Regions from separate parts of the Micromonospora sp. CNB394 genome, predicted to be linked through region 1. Evidence: predicted binding sites of a transcription regulator. Region 1 holds the regulator's gene; the other holds the start of a gene.

What was found. Region 1 encodes HrcA, which represses chaperone genes, less so after heat shock. Its sites were predicted from a motif close to GGTTNGCACNCTCNNNNNGAGNGTGCNAACC; they were not measured.
Region 2: a site for HrcA is predicted at 1,947-1,977, ahead of groES (co-chaperone GroES). Genes of this name have one in related genera too.

What each region holds. Positions count from the first base shown of each region.
Region 1 covers NZ_KB895841.1:61,672-66,086, forward strand. Annotated here, with positions in the region: gene hemW (radical SAM family heme chaperone HemW) at 1-985, shown strand, start outside; gene C569_RS32455 (DUF4870 domain-containing protein) at 1,025-1,660, opposite strand; gene hrcA (heat-inducible transcriptional repressor HrcA) at 1,892-2,914, shown strand; gene dnaJ (molecular chaperone DnaJ) at 2,988-4,133, shown strand; gene C569_RS0118845 (16S rRNA (uracil(1498)-N(3))-methyltransferase) at 4,135-4,415, shown strand, end outside.
Region 2 covers NZ_KB895826.1:123,400-127,814, reverse strand. Annotated here, with positions in the region: gene groL (chaperonin GroEL) at 1-1,429, opposite strand, end outside; gene groES (co-chaperone GroES) at 1,500-1,814, opposite strand; gene C569_RS0104595 (methyltransferase domain-containing protein) at 2,069-3,301, shown strand; gene ybaK (Cys-tRNA(Pro) deacylase) at 3,343-3,822, shown strand; gene C569_RS0104585 (sugar ABC transporter substrate-binding protein) at 4,025-4,415, shown strand, end outside.

The DNA of each region.
Region 1 (4,415 bases):
GGGCGACTCGCCGCCGCCCCGGGTCGACACCGTCTTCGTCGGCGGTGGCACGCCCACCCTGCTGCCCGCCGACGATCTGGCCCGGATCCTCGACGGCATCGACCGCGTCTGGGGGCTGGCCGCCGACGCCGAGGTGACCACCGAGGCCAACCCCGAGTCGGTGAGCCCGGAGTCGCTCAAGACGCTGCGGGCGGCCGGCTACACCCGGATCTCGCTGGGCATGCAGTCCGCCGCGCCGGGGGTGCTCGCGGTGCTCGACCGGCGGCACAGCGCGGGCCGGGCCACCGCCGCCGCCCTGGAGGCGCGTGACGCCGGGTTCGCGCACGTGAACCTGGACCTGATCTACGGCACGCCGGGCGAGACGGCTGAGGACTTCGCCGCCTCGCTGGCCCAGGTGGTCGACGCGGGCGTGGACCACGTCAGCGCGTACGCCCTGATCGTGGAGGACGGCACCCGGCTGGCCGCGCGGATGCGCCGGGGGGAGCTGCCGTACCCCTCCGACGACGTGGCGGCGGACCGCTACCTGGCCGCGGAGGCCGTGCTCGGCGTGGCCGGGTTCTCCTGGTACGAGGTGTCGAACTGGGCCCGTTCGGCGGCGGCGGCGTGCCGGCACAACCTGCTCTACTGGACCGGCGCCGACTGGTGGGGCCTGGGCCCGGGGGCGCACAGCCACGTCGGCGGCGTGCGGTGGTGGAACGTGAAGCACCCGAGCGCGTACGCGGCGCGGCTGGCCGAGGGCGCCTCGCCCGCGCTGGCCCGGGAGCAGCTCACCCCGGACGAGCAGCACATGGAGGACGTGATGCTGCGGGTGCGGCTCGCCTCCGGGCTGCCGCTGGACGTGCTGGACGCCGCCGGCCGGGCGGGCGCCGAGCGGGCCCGCGACGCCGGGCTGCTCGACGCCGGGGCGTACGCGCGGGGGCTGGTGGTGCTGACGCTGCGCGGCCGGCTGCTGGCCGACGCGGTGGTACGCGACCTGCTGCCGTGACCGGGGCCGGCCGGCCGCCCCCTCGGCCGGCCGGCGGTGTCACTTGACGAAGTTGTAGGTCAACGGGTAGCGGTACAGCACACCCTCGTTGGCCTTGATCCCGCCGATGATCCCGAAGATCAGCGGCACCAGCCAGACCAGCATCGGGACGAAGAACAGGATCCCGCAGCTGATGACCGTGATCACCCAGGCGAGCACGCTGGCGACGGTCCAGGTGATCTGGAAGTTCAGCGCCGCGACCGCGTGCGCGCGGACCGTCGGCGACTGCTGACCGCGGGTCATCAGCGCGATGAGCGGAGCGACCCAGCCGAGCAGGCCGCCGCCGACGATGACACCCGCGGCACCGCCGAAGTGCGCCACCAGGGCCCACGTCTTCTCGTCGTTGTTGGCGTACGCGGCGGGACCGTACCCGCCACCGGCGCCGTAGCCCGGCGTGCCGCCCGGCGGGGGGTAACCACCCGGGGGCGGGTAGCCGCCCGGCGGAGGTTGACCACCCGGGGGCGGGTAGCCGCCCGGGGGCGGATAGTCACCGGGCGGGGGATAGCCGCCGGGGCCCGGCGCCCCGGACAGTGGAGCGGTGGGTGGTTCGTCGCCCGGCGACGAGCCGTAGGGGGCCGACGGGTCGGGCTGGGGGCCGGAGTCCCCCGACCCGGGAGGGCGAGGAGGTTCAGTCATGGTCGCCACGGTAGGTGCACCGGTCAACTCGCACCAGAGCGACACAGGCCGACGATGACCGGCTGTTCGGCCCTGGTGGGGCGCGGTGTGTGGTGGGCCGCACCGCAGGTCCGTCGGGCGATCATCGCGTCGGCGGGGGTGCCGACGTAGACTGGCACTCGCTACAGTCGAGTGCCAGCCGCCCGGCGGATGCCGCGTGCCGGCCGACCGAGGTGCGTCAGGAGGTGGGGAATGGGTCTCGACGACCGCAAACTCGCCGTGCTGCGCGCGATCGTCGAGGACTACGTCGCCACGCAGGAGCCGGTCGGCAGCAAGACGCTGGTCGAGCGGCACCAGCTCGGCGTCTCGCCGGCCACCGTGCGCAACGACATGGCGGTGCTGGAGGAGGAGGGCTACATCCGGCAGCCGCACACCAGCGCCGGCCGGGTGCCCACCGACCGCGGCTACCGCCTCTTCGTCGACCGGCTGTCCCGGATCAAGCCGCTCAGCCCGGCCGAGCGCCGGGCGATCGAGCGCTTCCTGGTCGGCGCCGTCGACCTAGACGACGTGGTGCACCGTACGGTCCGGCTGCTCGCCCAGCTCACCCGGCAGGTGGCGGTCGTGCAGTACCCGAGCCTGGCCCGCTCCAAGGTGCGTCACCTGGAGCTGGTGCCGATCTCCACCACCCGGCTCATGGTCGTGATGATCGCCGACACCGGCCGGGTCGAGCAGCGGCTGGTCGAGCTGCCCGCCCCGGTGCCCGCCGACGACGTAACCGACCTGCGCCGGCTGGTGAACGAGAAGCTCGTCGGCAGTCAGCTCGCCGAGACGCCGCCGCTGGTGCAGGCGCTCGTCGACGAGTCGGCGCCGCGCCTGCGCCCGGCCATGACCACGCTCTCCACCGTGCTGCTGGAGACGCTCGTGGAACGGCACGAGGAGCGCCTCGCGCTGGCCGGGCAGGCCAACCTCACCCGGGGTGGCCTGCTCGACTTCCAGGGTTCGCTGCGCCCCGTCCTGGAGGCGCTCGAAGAAGAGGTCGTGCTGCTCAAGCTGATCGGCGAGACCGAGCCGAGCACCACCCGGGTGCTCATCGGCGACGAGAACGAAGTCGACAACCTGCGGGCCGCCTCGGTGGTCAGCACCGGCTACGGACCGGGCAGCACCATCGTCGGCGGTCTCGGCGTGCTCGGGCCGACCCGGATGGACTACCCCGGCAATATCGCCATGGTGAGGGCCGTGGCACGCTACGTGGGCGAACTGCTGGCCCAGAACTGACCAGTCAGGGCCGACGGCCGGTTCCGGCCGACGACCGGAGCGACGCGAGACGAACATGAGGACACCTAACCCAGTGGCCAGGGACTACTACGGCATTCTCGGCGTGAGCCGGGACGCCTCCGACGACGAGATCAAGCGCGCCTACCGCAAGCTGGCGCGGCAGTTCCACCCGGACGTCAATCCGGACCCGGAGGCCCAGGAGAAGTTCAAGGACATCAACGCCGCTTACGAGGTCCTCTCGGACGACCGGAAGCGGCAGATCGTCGACCTCGGCGGCGACCCGCTCGCCCCGGGCGGCGGTGGCATGGGCGGTCCCGGGGGCCCGGGCGGCGCCGGTCCGTTCGTCGGCTTCCAGGACATCATGGACGCGTTCTTCGGCGGCGCCGCCGGCGGCAGCCGTGGGCCGCGCCCGCGCACCCGCCCCGGCGCGGACGCGATCCTGCGCCTGGAACTGGACCTCAACGAGACCGCGTTCGGCGTCGAGGCGCCGATCACCGTCGACACCGCAGTGCTCTGCACCACCTGCTCCGGCGCCGGCACCGCCGCCGGCACCCACCTGGCCACCTGCGAGGCGTGCGGCGGCCGGGGCGAGGTGCAGTCGGTGCAGCGGACGTTCCTCGGTCAGGTGGTCTCCGCCCGGCCGTGCACCGTCTGCCAGGGCTTCGGCACCACCATCCCGCACCCCTGCCCGACCTGCGCCGGTGACGGCCGGGTGCGCACCCGCCGTTCGCTGACCGTCAAGATCCCGGCCGGAGTCGAGGACGGCATGCGGATCCGCCTGGCCCAGCAGGGTGAGGTCGGCCCGGGTGGCGGCACCGCCGGTGACCTCTACGTCGAGATCCACGAGCGGCCGCACGACGTCTACTCCCGCAAGGGCGACGACCTGCACTGCCGGGTGACGGTGCCGATGACCGCCGCCGCGCTCGGCACCCGGCTGACCATCAAGGCGCTCGACAGCGAGGAGGTGGTCGACGTCAAGCCCGGCACCCAGCCCGGCAGCACGCTGCGGCTGCGCGCCCGGGGCGTACCGCACCTGCGCGGCACCGGACGGGGCGACCTCTACGTGCACCTGGACGTGCGTACCCCGACCAAGCTCGACGCCGACCAGGAGCGGATGCTGCGCGACTTCGCCAAGACGCGCGGCGAGGAGGTCGCCGAGCTGACCAAGCAGGGCGGCTTCTTCTCCCGGATGCGCGACGCCTTCAACGGGCACGCCTGAGGTGTCCGCGCCGCTGTTCCTGGTCGAGGCGCTGCCCACCGGTGACACGCTGACGCTCGACGGCCCGGAGGGCCACCACGCGGCCACCGTGCAGCGGCTGCGCGTCGGCGAGGAACTGGTGCTCGCCGACGGCCGGGGCGGCACGGCCGCCGCCGTGGTCACCGCCGCCGGCCGCGGCACGCTCGACCTGCGGGTCACCAGCCGGGGGTACGCGGACGCGCCGGTGCCCCGGCTGGTCGTGGTGCAGGGCATCGCCAAGGGCGACCGGGGCGAACTCGCCGT
Region 2 (4,415 bases), on a different contig from region 1:
CGAGGCCGTGGCCCCAGTCCTTGCCGACCACCTTCTGCACCACCACGTAACCGTCGTGGCCGGCGTTCTGGGCGATCCAGCGCAGCGGCTCGACGAGCGACTTGCGCACGATCGAGACGCCGACCTTCTCGTCACCGGTGAAGCCCAGGTCGTCGTCGAGCGCCGGCAGGATCTGGGCCAGGGCGGCGCCGCCACCCGGGACCGTACCCTCCTCGACCGCGGCCTTGGTCGCGGCGATGGCGTCCTCGATGCGGTGCTTGCGCTCCTTCATCTCGACCTCGGTGGCCGCGCCGACCTTGATCACGGCGATGCCGCCGGAGAGCTTCGCCAGCCGCTCGGCCAGCTTCTCCCGGTCCCACTCGGAGTCGGACGCCTCGATCTCCTTGCGGATCTGCGCGACCCGGTCGGCGACCTCGGCGGACTGCCCGCCACCGTCGACGACGGTGGTGTTCTCCTTGTCGACCACGACGCGACGGGCGGTGCCGAGCACCTCCAGGCCGACCTGGTCGAGCTTGTAGCCCAGCTCCGGGGCGACCAGCTCGGCGCCGGTCAGGATCGCCATGTCCTGCAGCATCGCCTTGCGGCGGTCGCCGAAGCCGGGGGCCTTGACCGCGCAGACCTTGACGGTCTTGCGCAGCGCGTTGACCACGAGCGTGGACAGGGCCTGACCCTCGACGTCCTCGGCGACGATGAGCAGCGGCTTGTTGTTCTGGAGAACCTTCTCCAGCAGCGGCAGCAGCTCCTCGATCGCCGAGATCTTCTGGGTGGTGATCAGGATGTACGGGTCCTCCAGGACCGCCTCCTGCGCCTCCAGGTCGGTGACGAAGTTCGGCGAGATGAAGCCCTTGTCGAACTGGAGACCCTCGGTCACCTCCAGCTCGGTGACGAGCGCGGAGCCCTCCTCGACGGTGATGACGCCGTCGCGGCCGACCTTCTCCATCGCCTCGGCGATCAGCTCGCCGATGGCGGCGTCCTGCGCGGAGACGGTCGCGACGTGCGCGATCGACTCCTTGCCGGAGACCTCGACGGCCTTGCCGAGCAGCGCCTCGGAGACCTTGGCGGCCGCCGCGTCGATGCCCCGCTTCAGGCCGGTCGGGTTGGCGCCGGCGGCCACGTTGCGCAGGCCCTCGCGGACCATCGCCTGGGCCAGCACGGTGGCGGTGGTGGTCCCGTCGCCGGCGACGTCGTTGGTCTTGGTCGCCACCTCCTTGACCAGCTGCGCGCCGAGGTTCTCGTACGGGTTGGTGAGCTCGATCTCCTTGGCGATGGTCACGCCGTCGTTGGTGATCGTGGGCACACCGAACTTCTTGTCCAGGACGACGTTGCGCCCGCGCGGGCCGAGGGTGACCTTGACCGCGTCCGCGAGGGCGTTGACACCGTGCTCCAGCAGGTGCCGGGCGTCGTCCGAGAAGCTGAGGATCTTCGCCATCAGTATCCCTTCGAAGCGTCGTTGCCCCGGCCCGGCGAGCCGGACCGGGGCAACGACACTGATCGGTTGCTTACTTCTCGATGACCGCGAGGACGTCGCGGGCGGAGAGCACCAGGTACTCCTCGCCGGCGTACTTGACCTCGGTGCCGCCGTACTTCGAGTAGAGGACGGTGTCGCCGACCTTCACGTCGATCGGCACGCGGTTGCCCTTGTCGTCGATCCGGCCCGGGCCGACAGCGAGGACGGTGCCCTCCTGCGGCTTCTCCTTGGCGGTGTCGGGGATCACGATGCCCGAGGCGGTGGTGGTCTCGGCCTCGTTCGCCTGGACCACGATGCGGTCCTCGAGCGGCTTGATCGCAACCTTGGTCGCGGTAGTCACGGGCATACCCTCCCGGGTACTTGGTGTCGTTGCCGGCCGGCACGCCGACCAGCGTCAATCTGCCTCATGCCACCGGGCGGGGCCGTCGTCGCGGGTGCCGGTCCGCCTGGCGCTCAACCTCCGGGCGCGAGGCTCGGGGGTTGGCACCCTCAGGGTGAGAGTGCTAATCGCAGGTTATTCCTCGGCTAGCACTCCGTCAAGGAGAGTGCCAACGCGTCGCCCTCCGTGTCGCGCCGGAACCGGGCCGGGACAATGAGCGCGTGGATCTCGACCAGCTCGCCGCGCTGCGTACCCCCGAGGGATCGGCGGCGCTCGCCGCGGCCGAGCGGGTGGCCGGCGGCGACCCGCTGGCGGCGGCGGCCGCGCTGCGCTCGGCCGGCATCCCCGGCGGACTCGCCGCGGCGGCGCTGACCCAGGCGGAGCTGCGCCGCCGCGCGGACGGCAAGTTCGGCGCGGCGGCGGCCGGGATGCTCCTCACCCGGGCCGGGCTGGAGCAGGCCACCCGCCGCGCGGTCGCCGACCGGCGCGCGGCACGGCTGCGCGCCGCGGGCGTGACCACGCTGGCCGACCTGGGGTGCGGCCTCGGGGCGGACGCGCTCGCCGCGGCCCGCGCCGGCATCCGGGTGTACGCGGTGGAGGCCGACCCGGTGACCGCCACGATGGCCGCCGCGAACGCCGAGGCGGCCGGGCTCGCCGACCTGGTGACGGTCGAGTGCGGTGACGCCACGGCGTTCGACGTGAGCGGGGTCGACGCGGTGTTCTGCGATCCGGCGCGGCGGCGGGCCGGCACCGGCCGGCGCGTCTTCGACCCGAACGCCTACTCGCCGCCGTGGGACTTCGTCACCGGCCTGGCCGCGCGGGTGCCACGCACCGTGGTGAAGGTGGCGCCCGGACTGGACCACGCGCTGATCCCGGCGGGCGCGGAGGCGGAGTGGGTCAGCGTCGACGGCGACCTGGTCGAGGCGGCGCTCTGGTGCGGCGACCTGGCCGCCGTCCCGCGCCGCGCCACACTGCTGCGCGAGAAGGAAGGGCCCCTTCTTAACGCCTCAGGTAGTAAAAGGGTCCCCTCCTATCACCTCACCGGAACCGGCGCGGTCGAGGCGCCGGTGGGACCGGTGCGGCGGTTCCTCTACGACCCGGACCCGGCGGTGGTGCGCGCGCACCTGATCGCCGAGCTGGCCGCCGACCTGGACGCCACGCTCGCCGACCCGTCGATCGCCTACCTGTACGCCGACGAGGCCCGGCCCACTCCGTTCGCCCGCTGCCTGGAGATCACCGACGTGCTGCAGTTCTCGCTGAAGCGGCTGCGCGCCCTGCTGCGGGAGCGGCGGGTCGGCCGGGTCGAGATCCGCAAGCGCGGTTCGGCGCTGGAGCCGGAGAAACTGCGCCGCGACCTGCGGCTGTCCGGCGACGAGGCGGCGAGCCTGGCGCTGACCCGGGTGGCGGGCGACCCCACTGCGCTCGTCTGCCGGCCGGTTCCGGCCGGCGGTTGACCCGGCTCGCGGTGCCGCTGCGCGCGGGTTAGCTTGAGCCCGTGGCGGGCCCTGGCACTCCGGCGATCGCGTTGCTGAGCAAGCGGAAGATCGCCCACAGCACCCACACCTACGACGTATCGCCTGATGCGCCGAACTACGGCGCGCTCGTCGCGACGGCGCTCGGGGTGGCGCCGGAGCGCGTGTTCAAGTCGCTCGTCACCGAGGTCGACGGCGGGCTGACGGTGGCGGTGGTGCCGGTGACCGGCGAGCTGGACCTGAAGGCGCTCGCCGCCGCGGCCGGCGGCAAACGGGCGACGATGGCCGACCGCGCGAGGGCCGAGCGGGCGACCGGGTACGTCCGTGGCGGCATCAGCCCGCTCGGGCAGCGCAAGCGGCTACCGACTGTCGTCGACGCCTCCGCGCTGGCGTACCCGACGGTGTACGTCTCGGCGGGTCGCCGGGGGTTGCAGGTGCAGCTCGCACCGACGGATCTGGTGGCGCTCACCGGGGCGACGACAGCACCGATCGCGTCCGCCTGAGCGAGTTCGTGACGGTCCGTGCGGGAGGGCTCCCCGGAGCGCGCTGTCCCGGGGGTGTCCACCGGGTGACAACCGCGTTGCTGAATTGTTACCGCCGCCAACAAACTTCTGACCTCGGCAGTCTTGCGGCGCACCGGAAGCGGGGAATACGTTGCCGGGCACAACAAAACACCACTCCCCCACCTCCGAAAGGACCCTGCACATGCGCATGGGCTTCCTCACCTTCGCGGCCGTCGGTCTGCTCGCGACCGGCAGCATGGCCGCCTGCGGTGACAACGGCGGTTCGTCCGACGAGGCCGGCGGCTCCAACGCCAAGAAGCCGAAGATCGGCGTGATCCTGCCGGACAGCAAGTCCTCCGCCCGCTGGGAGGGCGCGGACCGCAAGTACCTGAAGGCGGCGTTCGACGCGGCCGGCGTCGAGTCCGACATCCAGAACGCGCAGAACGACAAGACCGCGTTCCAGACCATCGCCGACCAGATGATCACCAACGGCGTCAACGTCCTGATGATCGTCAACCTGGACTCCGGCACCGGCAAGGCCGTGCTCGACAAGGCCAAGTCGCAGGGCGTCGCGACAATCGACTACGACCGGC